Flexistipes sp.: one gene and its partner. Each later gene encodes a partner of the first gene's protein in a complex. Links are inferred from orthologs where the notes say so. Each region holds a gene or a part of one and is shown on either strand. Other genes may lie near its edges. The genes, in order: groL and metK.

Region 1 (2,866 bases):
CCTTATGAATCATGAAACTGTTTATTCTGTGGTTTACTTCCTCCAGAATTCCTGTGTCCGGATGATAAAGGGTGTTATCAAGATCAAATACATAATTTTGCATAGTTTCCTTTACTTTTGTTTTTTATAATACTAAATTATTAAGATAATACTGTCAATTAAGTAATAGGAGGGCATACATGGATTGTCTCTTTTGTAAAATGAAGGAAGGGGAAATCCCCTGTCAAAGAGTTTATGAAGACGATGACTTTTTTGCAATACTGGATATTAACCCAATTAACTACGGGCATACATTGCTTATTCCCAAAAAACACTTCAACAATATTCTGGATGCTCCTGAGGATGTTGGGGAAAAAACATACCCCGTTGCCCAGAAAATAGCCAAAGGAATTAAACAGGCGCTTAAGTGCGACGGAATAAATATAATTCAGAATGTTGAAGAAGCAGGAGGTCAGGAGGTTTTTCACTCCCATCTTCATATTGTTCCAAGGTTTAAGGATGACAATATAAGATTCTCCATGAAAAAGAAAAAGTATGCTTCTGATGATGACATGTGTAAATTCGCGAAGAAAATTGCCGATGTATTAAACAGATAGTCTGTTCATAAATCTTGTCAAAACCAAAAAAAGGGAGCCATTCAGGCTCCCTTTTTTAATATCTGAAAGAAGGCCGGGCTTACATCATTCCGCCCATGCCTCCCATTCCGCCCATGCCGCCCATATCGGGTGCACCGCCGGACTTATCGTCCTTATCAGGAACTTCTGTAATTGTGGCTTCTGTTGTCAACATGAGAGTTGCAACGGATACCGCATTTTGCAGAGCACTACGTGTAACTTTGGTAGGATCAATAACACCGGCTTCAATTAAGTCCATATAAGTTTCTGTTGCTGCATTAAATCCATAGTTATCATCTTTTGCTTCCTTGATTTTGTTAACAACTATAGACCCTTCGTATCCGGCATTCTCAACAATTTGCCTGAGAGGAAACTCCAGCGATTTCTTTATAAGATCGGCACCGATCTGCTCGTCGCCTTCCAGCTTTAACTCGTCAAGGACCTTCATTGCTCTTACAAGTGCAACACCGCCGCCTGCAACAATGCCTTCTTCAACGGCTGCTTTTGTAGCATTGAGAGCGTCTTCAACTCTTGCCTTTTTCTCTTTCATTTCTGTTTCAGTAGCAGCCCCAACCTTGATTACAGCAACACCGCCGACAAGCTTGGCAAGTCTCTCCTGAAGTTTTTCTTTATCGTAATCACTTGTTGAATCTTCGATCTGTTTTTTAATCTGATTAACCCTTGCCTGGATATCCTCAGTTTTACCTTCGCCTTCTACGACAGTTGTGTTTTCTTTATCAATGGTAATTTTCTTAGCCTTACCAAGATCGCTTAACTGAGCGCTCTCAAGTTTAAGACCAACATCTTCACTGATCACCTGTCCACCGGTTAACACAGCCAGGTCTTTAAGCATCTCTTTTCTTCTGTCGCCAAAACCGGGAGCTTTAACCGCAGCACAGTTCAATGTACCTCTGAGTTTATTAACAACAAGAGTGGCCAGCGCCTCACCTTCGATATCTTCGGCTACTATTACAAACGGAGCGTTTTGTTTTGCAACCTGCTCAAGCACAGGGAGAACATCTTTCATGTTTGATATTTTTTTATCATAGATAAGTATATATGCGTTTTCAAAGGAAGCTTCCATACTTTCAGCATCGGTTACAAAATAGGGGGAAAGATAACCGCGGTCAAACTGCATCCCTTCAACAACTTCCAGTACTGTTTCAGTGGATTTATTTTCTTCTATTGTGATAACACCGTCTTTGCCCACTCTGTCCATAGCGTCTGCAATAATTCCGCCGATTTCTGAGTCATTGTTTGCGGAGATTGTACCAACCTGGGCGATTTCCTTTTTATCAGAAATAGTCTTGGATATTCCTGACAGCTTTTCCACAACTTTTTCAACCGCTTTCTCAGCTCCTCTCTTAAGTTCCATAGGATTGGCACCGGCAACTACATTTTTGATACCTTCTTTATACAGTGCCTGTGCCAGAACTGTAGCAGTTGTTGTACCGTCACCTGCTATATCACTTGTCTTGGAAGCCACTTCTTTAACCATCTGGGCTCCAAGGTTCTCCAAAGGTTCTTCCAGCTCAATCTCTTTGGCAACAGTGACTCCGTCCTTTGTTACTGTCGGAGAACCGAATTTTTTTTCAATTAATACATTTCTTCCTTTGGGACCCAATGTTACTTTTACTGCATTTGCAAGTTTATCTACACCTTTTAAAATAGCTTGTCTTGCTTCTTCGCTAAATGTTATTGCTTTTGCCATCTTTTCACCTCCAATTACTGAATAATTCCTAAGATATCGTCTTCTCTCATTATCAGATAATCTTCATCATCCAATGAAATTTCCGTTCCCGCGTACTTGCTGAAAAGTACCTTGTCCCCGGTTGTTACAGATAACTCTGCTTTACTACCGTTATCCAAAACTTTACCTTCGCCTACAGCTATCACTTCGCCTTCCTGGGGCTTTTCCTTAGCACTATCAGGAATTATGATACCTGAAGCTGTTTTTTCTTCTGCTTCCACCCGTTTTACTAAAACTCTGTCGTGGAGCGGCTTGATTTTGGCCATTTCTACCTCCTTGTTTTGTTTTATATTTTATTTTATTAGCAGTCACCATCAACGAGTGCTAACAGCTTTTATATTTATATAAATCATGTAAAAAAAATCAAGAGAAAATTTTTAAAAATTTTATTTTTGTTTAGTTGAATTTTTTTTGGTAAAACTAAACTTTTGTTTGAAAAAAAACAGAAAATACACTATATTCTCCTGCATCAGACTAAACCGAGGTGTATAAATGGGAAAAA
Region 2 (9,604 bases), on another replicon or contig:
TATGAAAGACTCTTTTTCGCCTGGAGAAATCGAAAAATGTATCGAAAACGGCGATTATTCGTTTATGAAGAATGTGAATGATATTTTAAACTGGCCTGTTGCAGTTGTGAAGGATGAAGCTGTTGACGCTTTGATGAACGGGAATGCTCCTGATAAACAGGGGTATTTAAAGCTTCCTTTAGAGCAGGGAGATAACTTTTTTATACAAAATTTAAAAGGCGAAATACTGGCCTTTGGCAGGAAGATGAAAAGAAGCAGAAAACCGATTAAAGTTGTTAAGGTGTTCAAAAATAAACTTTAATTCGAATATTTTGATAAAATTATTGTAAAATAAATTTTTTTTTGATAGAATTTTCGTTTTTACAAGGAGGTGTAAAATGGCTTTAGCAAAAGAAGAAAAGCAGGAGATTATGGAGAAATTTAAGGTGCATGACAATGACACAGGTTCTCCGGAAGTTCAGGTGGCACTTTTAACCAATAGAATAAAAGACCTTACTGAACATTTTAAAACTCACCCGCAGGATTATCATTCAAGAAAAGGCCTGTTGATATTAGTCAGCAAAAGAAGAAAGCTGCTGGATTATCTTAAAAAGAAAAATTACAACAGGTACAAAAAATTGATAAGCAATCTGGGAATAAGGAAGTAATATGGAAAACAAAGAGAAGATTTACGAAATCGTGCTCGGGGAAAACTCCGAGCCGATTTATCTGAAGACGGGCTGGAAAGCCAAACAGGCTAATGCCAGCATTTGGGCGCAGCATGGTGATACTATTGCGCTGGTTACCGCCACGTGCAGCAATAAAGCACCTGAGGGGATAGATTTTTTCCCCCTTACAGTGAATTATTTCGAAAAATTCTACGCAGTGGGCAAAATACCGGGAGGTTTTTTTAAGAGAGAAGCTAAACCTTCTGACAGGGAAACCTTAATATCAAGGTTGATTGACCGCCCTTTAAGGCCTCTTTTTCCTGACGGTTTCAGAAATGAAACCCAGATTGTGGCTATGGTGGTTTCAAGTGATCAGGTTTGCTCAAGTGATATTCTGGCACTCAATGCTGCCAGTGCTTCACTGATGATTTCCGATATACCTTTTAACGGGCCTGTCGGTGCCGTGCGTGTGGGAAGAATAGACGGTGAGCTTGTGTTGAATCCTAATGCAGGAAAACTTGATGAGCTTGAAATGAATATAACTGTTGCCGGTACGGAAGATGCTATTGTAATGGTCGAGGCCGGAATGGACATAGTTTCTGAAGATGAAGTTATTGATGCTCTGGAGTTCGGTCATGAAGGAATCAAAAAAATAATAGCCGTTCAGAAACAGATGAGAGATGAGTTGGGCGGGGAAAAAATCAGTTTCAGTGATTTCTCCACTCCGGAAGATTTGGTGGAGAAGGTTAATTCCGAAATAGGGGATAAACTGAAAAAAGCTGTAATGATTCCCGGAAAACAGGAAAAATACGATGCTATTGACGAAATAAAAGAGGAATATCTTGAAAAAGTCAAAGAGGAACTAGGTGAAGAGGAATTTGCTGATAAATCCAAACTTTACAACGATGCTTTTTCTGCTGTGGAAAAAAATGTATTTAGGGAAGTTACACTCAATTCCGGGCAGAGAGTTGACGGCAGAAAATACGATGAGATAAGACCGATTGATATTGAAACAGGCCTCCTTCCAAAAGCACACGGTTCGGCTCTTTTTACAAGAGGTGAAACACAGGCGCTTGTCACCACAACTCTGGGAACGAAAATGGATTCTCAGATGGTGGATGATATTGAAGGAGAAACTTCAAAACGTTTTATGCTTCACTATAATTTTCCGCCTTACTGTGTGGGTGAAGTCGGTTTTATGAAACCTCCCGGCAGAAGGGAGATAGGTCATGGTGCACTTGCCGAGCGCGCTCTTCAGTATATTCTCCCCGATGAGGAGAGTTTTCCTTACACCATGCGCATTGTTTCGGATATTCTTGAATCGAACGGCTCATCTTCGATGGCATCGGTGTGCGGAGGAAGCCTTGCACTTATGGATGCCGGTGTGCCTGTTAAAGATGCCGTTGCAGGAATTGCTATGGGGCTTATCTATGAGAAGGGCAAATTTGCCGTTTTGACAGATATAATGGGTTTGGAAGATCATCTTGGAGATATGGATTTTAAGGTTACCGGAACTAAAGATGGTATTACAGCTTTACAAATGGATATAAAGATAGAGGGACTATCCCGCGATATCTTGAAAGAGGCTTTACAGCAGGCAAAAGAGGGCAGACTTTACATTCTCGATAAAATGAATGAACAGCTTCCTTCACCAAAAGAGCTGCCTGATAACGCTCCAAGATTTGAAAGAATCAATGTAAATCCTGAGAAGGTTGGGCTTATTATCGGACCTTCCGGGAAAACGATTAAAGGCATTATAGACGAGACCGGTGTAGCTATAGATATACTTGACGGTGGTATCCTTAATATCTTTGCCACGGACAAGGAATCTATTGAGAATGCCAGAGAAAAGATTGAAGCTCTGGTGCAGGAGCTTGAAATTAACAAGGTTTATACCGGTAAAGTTAAAAAGGTTATGGAATACGGCGCTTTCGTAGAACTTCTGCCTGGTGTGGAAGCACTTCTTCATGTGTCTCAATACAGTAAAGAACGGATTAAAAGTATTGCAGATTACCTGAAGGTGGGAGATGAAGTTAAGGTGAAATACCTGGGCAAAGACGAGCGGGGCAGACATAAAATAACCAGAAAAGATATGGAATGAATTTAAAGGTGTCTCAGGACACCTTTTTTTCTTGGTATGAAAAAAATTAACGTTAAAATACAAAAAACAAAAGACAGCAGGGTTCCTGTTTACAAAACCGAAGAATCAGCCGGGGCAGATTTATTTGCTGCAGAAGCGGGAATTGTGAAAGCAGGGAAAATAAAACTGGTGAAGACCGGTGTATCTTTCTCTATTCCGGAAGGATATGAAGCCCAAATCAGACCCAGAAGCGGTTTGGCCTTAAAAAAAGGGGTAACAATACTTAATACGCCCGGCACCATTGATTCTGATTATCGTGGTGAAGTAGGGGTAATTTTAGTGAACTTTGGTGATAACGACTTTGTCTTCAATACAGGAGACAGAATTGCTCAGGTTGTATTTTCAAAAGTTTACAGGGCTGAATTTACTCTTTCTGACGAGTTGGATACAACAGAAAGAGGATCGGGCGGTTTCGGACATACGGGTTTTTAAATCTTGACTATAAAAGGTAATTAGATAATATTAAGCTAATGAACTCATTGCTAATCGACACTTCATGGGGAAATTTGTCCTTATCGCTGGTAAGAGAAGGCGAGCTTATTTCAAACATATCTCTGAAACTAAAAAACAAAATGAATGAGATGCTTCTGGAGGCAATAGATTACTGTTTGAAAAGTGTGTCTATGCAGCTGCGTCAGCTTGATAGTATTACAGCTGTTATCGGTCCGGGGTCATTTACCGGAATAAGAATCGGCGTTTCTTCAATTCAGGGCATTGCAGCAGGATTGGAAATAAAACCTTCAGGGATCTCATCTCTCGATGCGGCTGCGCTGGTTATCAATAAATCAAAAAGCAGAATAGCGTGCAAACTGCGCGGAAAAACCTTCGCCCTAAGGGAATACGATTTTGAGAGGGGGAAATATTCTGAATATCAGAATGTGACCGAAGATATGATAGATTCTGATATTGTTTTGATTAATACGAAGAATTCAGGTGATGTTGATCTTAGCAAGGCAATAATGCACAATAAATTTTCACAGTTTTTAAGAGACTGTGTTCCTTTTTATATGACTAAATCCGAAGCGGAGCTCAAATTTGGTAATTGAAGCTGATATCTCACATATAAAGCTGATTGCTGAAATAGAAAAGGAAAACTTCCAAAAGCCCTGGTCATATAATTCTATATATGAAGAGTTTATGAATCAAGATTCCGCAATTTATGTTTTTCTCGAAAAAAATCAGGTTGCAGGCTACCTTATTTACAGATGGATGTTGGATGAGGTGGAGCTTTTGGATATTTCTGTAAAAAAGGATTTCAGACGCTGCGGGATTGCAGATAGATTGATGGAGTTTCTTATAGAACAATCAAAAAGTTGTCATATTTTCCTTGAAGTTAGACAGGATAACGCTCCTGCATTAAATCTTTATAAAAAGAAGGGCTTCAGGAAAATTGGATTGAGGAAAAATTATTACTCACAAGGTATCGACGGATTTGTTATGAAATTATATGTACAAGGGGTGCAAGATGTTAAAAATGAATCAGGGTGTTGTGCAAGAGCTGTTGGAATCCAATAAGGAATTTAAAGAACTCTTTGACGAACATGTGAAGCTTGAGCAGGACTTGGAAGCGCTTTACAGCTTGAAATACATACCACCTGAGGTTGAGCGGAAGATAAAAGAGATTAAAAAAATCAAGCTCAGGGGAAAAGACAGGATGGAACAGATTATTTCCGAGCATAAAAAATCCAGTTGATTTATTCGTTTACTGGGGATTGTAATTGCCGGTAACTTTTTAATAAATGCAAGAGGTGTTGAATGGATAAGAAAAAGTATGTATTTACATCAGAGTCAGTGACAGAAGGTCATCCGGATAAGATTGCGGATCAGATTTCCGACGCCATCCTTGATTCCATGCTGAGTGAGGATCCCTTCAGCAGAGTGGCATGTGAGACAATGGTGACAACGGGGCTGGCAATCGTAGCCGGAGAAATTACTACACGCACATATGTTGATATTCCCGGCGTTGTCCGCGATACAGTAAAGGAGATAGGCTATACAAGGGCAAAATACGGTTTTGATTATGAGACCTGTGGTGTGATGACGAGTATTGACAAACAGTCTCCTGATATCGCCCAGGGGGTTGATACCGGCGGAGCAGGTGATCAGGGGTTGATGTTCGGTTTTGCATGTGATGAAACCGAGGAGTTAATGCCTCTTCCGATAATGCTTGCTCACAAAATTTGTATGCAGCTTTCCGATGTCAGAAAATCGGAGATACTGCCTTATCTGCGTCCGGACGGTAAATCGCAGGTTACTATAGAGTACGACGGCTTCAAACCGGTGAAAGTGGATACCGTTGTGGTTTCCACCCAGCATGCCGATGATATAAAACTTTCCGATTTGAAAGAGGATATAGTTGAGAAGGTTATCAAACCTGTTATCCCCAAACATCTGCTTGATGATGAAGATATCACATATCATATCAATCCCACCGGCAGATTTGTTGTGGGGGGTCCGATGGGAGACTGCGGACTTACGGGCAGAAAAATAATTGTGGATACCTACGGAGGCTCCGGAAGACATGGAGGCGGATGCTTTTCAGGTAAGGACCCTTCAAAAGTTGACAGAAGTGCTGCTTATGGAGCCAGATGGGTTGCAAAGAATATAGTTGCTTCCGGTCTAGCCAGCAGATGTGAATTGCAGCTGGCTTATGCTATCGGAGTGGTCGAGCCTGTATCTGTTTCCGTAAATACCTACGGCACAGGTGCTGTCCCCGATTCAGAGCTGGAAAAAATTGTCAGAAAAATATTTGATCTCACCCCCAAAGGTATTATGGAAGCGCTGGATCTTAGAAAACCGATTTATAAAAGTACGGCAGCCTACGGTCATTTCGGCCGGGATGGTTTTTCCTGGGAAGACACTGCCAGGGCTCAGGATATAAAAGATTTGGCGGGCAAGCTTGGCTCCTAACCAGAACAGGTGAAAAGTGCAAAGTAAATATGATGTTATAGTGATAGGAGCGGGGCCAGCAGGTGTGAACGCCGCTACACAGCTGTCCGCTGCCGGTTTTTCTGTTCTTGTGGTTTCTGAATACATCGGAGGCGGGTATTGTTTCTCGGGCAGTATCATGTCGAACACCGCCCTGTATCTGAGTTATTTGTACAATAAATTTAAGACAAGAACGGTTAATTTTATTGATATACCCGAAGAGGCCGTTAAAGCTCCGTTTGACTTCAAAAAATCCAGGAAGTATGTTGAAAACATCTCCACCAAAATAGTAAAGGCTTTCACCGACCAGCTAAGTGAAGCCGGTTCCGAATTTTTTCAGGGTATTGCTGAATTTGCCGGCAAAGATAAACTTAAAATTCAATCCCGTCAAACCGGTAAAAAGCACGAAGTTAAATTTGGCAAGTGTATTGTAGCCACGGGTTCGTATAACCCTCCCCTTGAAATACCTTCCACAAAAAAGTTCCTATATGCAAATAATATTTTCAATCTTCAGACAGTTCCTGCTTCTGTTGCCGTTATCGGAGGCGGCTTTGTGGGTTGTGAATATGCTACATTTTTCAGAAGATTAGGCTGTGATGTCCATATTGTAGAAAAAACGGACAGAATACTCTCCACGTTTGACCCGCAGGTCACCAAAAGACTGGAAGACAGCTTCAAGAGGAACGGTATTAATCTGAGAAAGAATGCCAATATAGTGAATGTGGAAAAAGTAGGGAATAAGAGTATTCTTTTTTTTGATGATGATGATAATATGGAGGCTGAGGAAATCTTTGTTGCCGTCGGGCGTAAACCTGCTGTGAATAATCTTTCATTAGAGAAAGCCGGTGTCCAAATGAATGAGAACGGTGTGGAGCTTGACCAAAGCTTTAGAACCAGCAATAAAAATATATATCTTGTGGGCGATGCATCGGGAAAAACTATGCTTGTTAACTGGGCATATAAATCCTCTTCATTTGTTGCTAAACATATATCAGGTGTTCAGAGAAAATTTAAATACGAATTTATGCCGAAGGTTTTATACATAGATCCGGAGGTTTCAAGTGTAGGTTTTACCGAAAAGGAAGCCAGACTGAAAGGTTTCTCGCCTTTGACGGTAAAGTATACCTATACAAATCTTGAAAAATCTTTGATAATAGGGTTTAACAAAGGACTGGTAAAAGTGATTTATGACAGGGAAACGAAAAGGATTCTCGGTGCTCATATTTTCGGAAAAGGTGCTTCTGAACTTGTGACAGCATTTACACTTTTAATCCAGTCCGGTATTAAAATCGATAATATTTCCGAATATATATTTAATCATCCTACTTTCGCCGAAGTTCTCAATGAGCTGGGAAATAAAGTGAAGACAAAAGGGGGGAAGTAGGAAGATAGTTAAGTGGTAAGATGGTGAGATAGTGAAGTGGTGAGGTAGAGAGGTAGAGAGGTTGGTTAGGAATGAATACAGTTTTCTTGGGGTTGGGATCAAACATTTATCCGAAAGCCAAAAATCTGTCATCTGCTATCGCAGGGTTGTCTTCTCTTCTGAATATTATCTCCGTTTCAGGTGTTTACAAAAGCCGGTCATTGCTTCTTGATGCTCAGCCGGACTACTTTAATATTGTATTAAAAGCATCAACTTTTATCAATCCTTGTCAGCTTCTTTCTTTTTGCAAAACTATTGAGAAAATAATGCATAGGGATACCCCTTACAAATGGGGACCCAGAAATATTGATATCGATATTATTGATTTTGACAAAAGGATTATTAAAAGTAAATCACTCTTTTTGCCCCATAAAGAGTTCCCGTACAGAACTTTTGTTGTGCTGCCGCTTTTGGAGATTGAGCCGGACTATGTTCATCCGGAGAATCATATTAGTGTTGAAAAAATGTATGATTTATTGGATAATCACAGTGAGATTCATCGTTTGGGAGAGTTAAAATGGCGGTAGTGACAATTTCCAGAAGTTTCGGCTGTTCCGGAGAGAAAGTTGGAGAAGAAGTTGCCGGACGTCTTAATTATTCTATGATTAATAAACAGATTATTGAATATATTTCAATTTTAGCGGATACTCCCTTGGAGGTGGTATCAAAATTTGATGAGGAACAGCATTCGAATATTAACGCCAGGCTTTCCAAATATATTGATTTGTCGATGTTTAAAGAGATGTTTGGCAAAAGCGGCAAAGAACTCAAAGAACCGTTGGCGGAGAAAATTATCGATGAGAAGGAGAAGCTGTTTAAAGAAGATGTCGATTACAGTCCTGTTTTTGACAGCGATGTTTTCAGGCAGATGAGTGAAAGGGTATTTCATTTTATTGCCGATAAGGATAACGCCGTTATTATGGGCAGAGGTGGACAGGTTGTTTTGCAGGAACACCGCAATACTCTGCATATAAGGCTGTATGCACCTGTTTCTAAAAGGGTTGAGTGGATTGCAAGCCGGAGGGATATCCCGAAAAAAGAAGCTTCTAAACTTGTCGAGGATATAGATAAAAAACGAAGGAACTATCTGCAGCACTATTACGGAGAAGATATCAGTGATGACAAACTGTATCACCTGGTTATTAACGTTGATAAACTTTCAGTTTCCGAAGCAGCCGGTATGATTTTGAGTCTTATCGATATCAAAAGCTCCAAAGAAAAAGCTTAGTATCTTCATTAAATTTTCTTACATTGGCATTTTCTCCGGCATATGAGAATATTTCATATTCGAATGCGAAAACCGGTGTATCCGGCAGTAAGTGTCCTCCGATTACGGTAAAATCCCTTTTGGCAAGTGTGATATGGATATGTGCAAACGGCTTGTCATCTTTCAGAGAAATGTTTCCCTTAAGCGAGATAATTTCCATAGGCTCATTGACATGTGTGTTTTCATACGTTCCTTCCTTTTGATTATAAAATGTAATGGAAGCCTTTGTAACACTGCCGATACCGGCAATAAAACCTTCGTGTATATTAAGATTCTTTATTTCATTCATCAGACCGTAATACAGATCTTCATCTTTTTTCAGCCGCCCCTGATAAACGTTGTCGATTCTGAAAATGTTGTACATGGGCACCTCCATTCTTTTAGTTGACAGCATCATAAATCTAACTTATATCTTACAGAGATTTTTTTCAAAATTGTTAAGTTCGCAGTGTTTATACTGCTCTTTATTTAAATTATAACATATAAGATAGCCGGAGGAAATTTTTGTTTAGAAAGGTCAGAGGCTTCAGGGATATTTACGGCGAAGAGATCGGTTACTGGAGAAAAATTGAAAAAGTTATTTATTCTCTTTCCGAGTCGTTCGGCTACAGCGAATATAAGATGCCGGTGCTTGAAAAGGCGGAAGTTTTTGACAGGGGTATAGGCAGTACAACTGATATTGTAGAAAAGGAAATGTTTGCTTTCGAAGACAGAAATGGTGATCTTCTTGCACTGAGACCTGAAGGTACGGCCGGTGTGGTTCGCGGTGTAGTTGAAAATAAGCTTTATGCGGCAAGTGGAGTTAAGAAGTATTATTACTACGGTCCCATGTTTCGCAGAGAGAGGCCTCAAAAGGGTCGTTACAGACAATTTTACCAGTACGGGGTAGAAGCTTTCGGCTCGGCATCTCCTCTTGTTGATGCCGAAGTTATACAGCTTTTGTGCTCCTTTTTTGACAAATGCGGAATAGGGGAGTTTTTGCGTCTTGAAATTAATTCTATTGGTTGTCCGGAATGTCGCCCGGGTTATAAAAATAAATTGATTGAATATTTTTCAAAATATGAAAAGGAATTGTGCGAGGACTGCAAAAGAAGGCTAAATACAAATCCTTTGAGAATACTGGATTGTAAAGTTCCAGGATGTAAAAAGGTTGCATCTGATGCACCGGTGATGATTGATTATCTGTGTTCTGAGTGTTG

The links.
Region 2: the proteins of groL (region 1) and metK are in contact, whole or in part, in a cryo-EM structure (PDB 8P4O), measured with the Escherichia coli proteins. The link is inferred for Flexistipes sp. from one-to-one orthologs.

Annotation. Positions count from the first base shown.
Region 1 is NZ_JAXKVW010000001.1:191,575-194,440, forward strand. It holds groL (chaperonin GroEL), read right to left. Parts: upstream 2,326-2,866; coding sequence 676-2,325; downstream 1-675. Other genes in the region: UMU13_RS00845 (pyrimidine 5'-nucleotidase), read right to left, coding at 1-103; UMU13_RS00850 (HIT family protein), read left to right, coding at 180-596; groES (co-chaperone GroES), read right to left, coding at 2,340-2,630; leuC (3-isopropylmalate dehydratase large subunit), read left to right, coding at 2,857-2,866.
Region 2 is NZ_JAXKVW010000007.1:97,085-106,688, forward strand. What follows is about bases 3,820-6,619. They hold metK (methionine adenosyltransferase), read left to right. Parts: upstream 3,820-4,542; coding sequence 4,543-5,697; downstream 5,698-6,619. Other genes in these bases: tsaB (tRNA (adenosine(37)-N6)-threonylcarbamoyltransferase complex dimerization subunit type 1 TsaB), read left to right, coding at 3,820-3,833; rimI (ribosomal protein S18-alanine N-acetyltransferase), read left to right, coding at 3,823-4,302; UMU13_RS06620 (DUF465 domain-containing protein), read left to right, coding at 4,262-4,480; UMU13_RS06630 (dihydrolipoyl dehydrogenase family protein), read left to right, coding at 5,714-6,619. Outside these bases: tRNA pseudouridine(55) synthase TruB, read left to right, coding at 1-301; rpsO (30S ribosomal protein S15), read left to right, coding at 378-647; pnp (polyribonucleotide nucleotidyltransferase), read left to right, coding at 649-2,748; dut (dUTP diphosphatase), read left to right, coding at 2,785-3,219; more of tsaB, read left to right, coding at 3,258-3,819; more of UMU13_RS06630, read left to right, coding at 6,620-7,099; folK (2-amino-4-hydroxy-6-hydroxymethyldihydropteridine diphosphokinase), read left to right, coding at 7,171-7,665; UMU13_RS06640 (cytidylate kinase-like family protein), read left to right, coding at 7,656-8,366; UMU13_RS06645 (PPC domain-containing DNA-binding protein), read right to left, coding at 8,341-8,769; hisS (histidine--tRNA ligase), read left to right, coding at 8,910-9,604. UniProt on the Escherichia coli protein: Catalyzes the formation of S-adenosylmethionine (AdoMet) from methionine and ATP.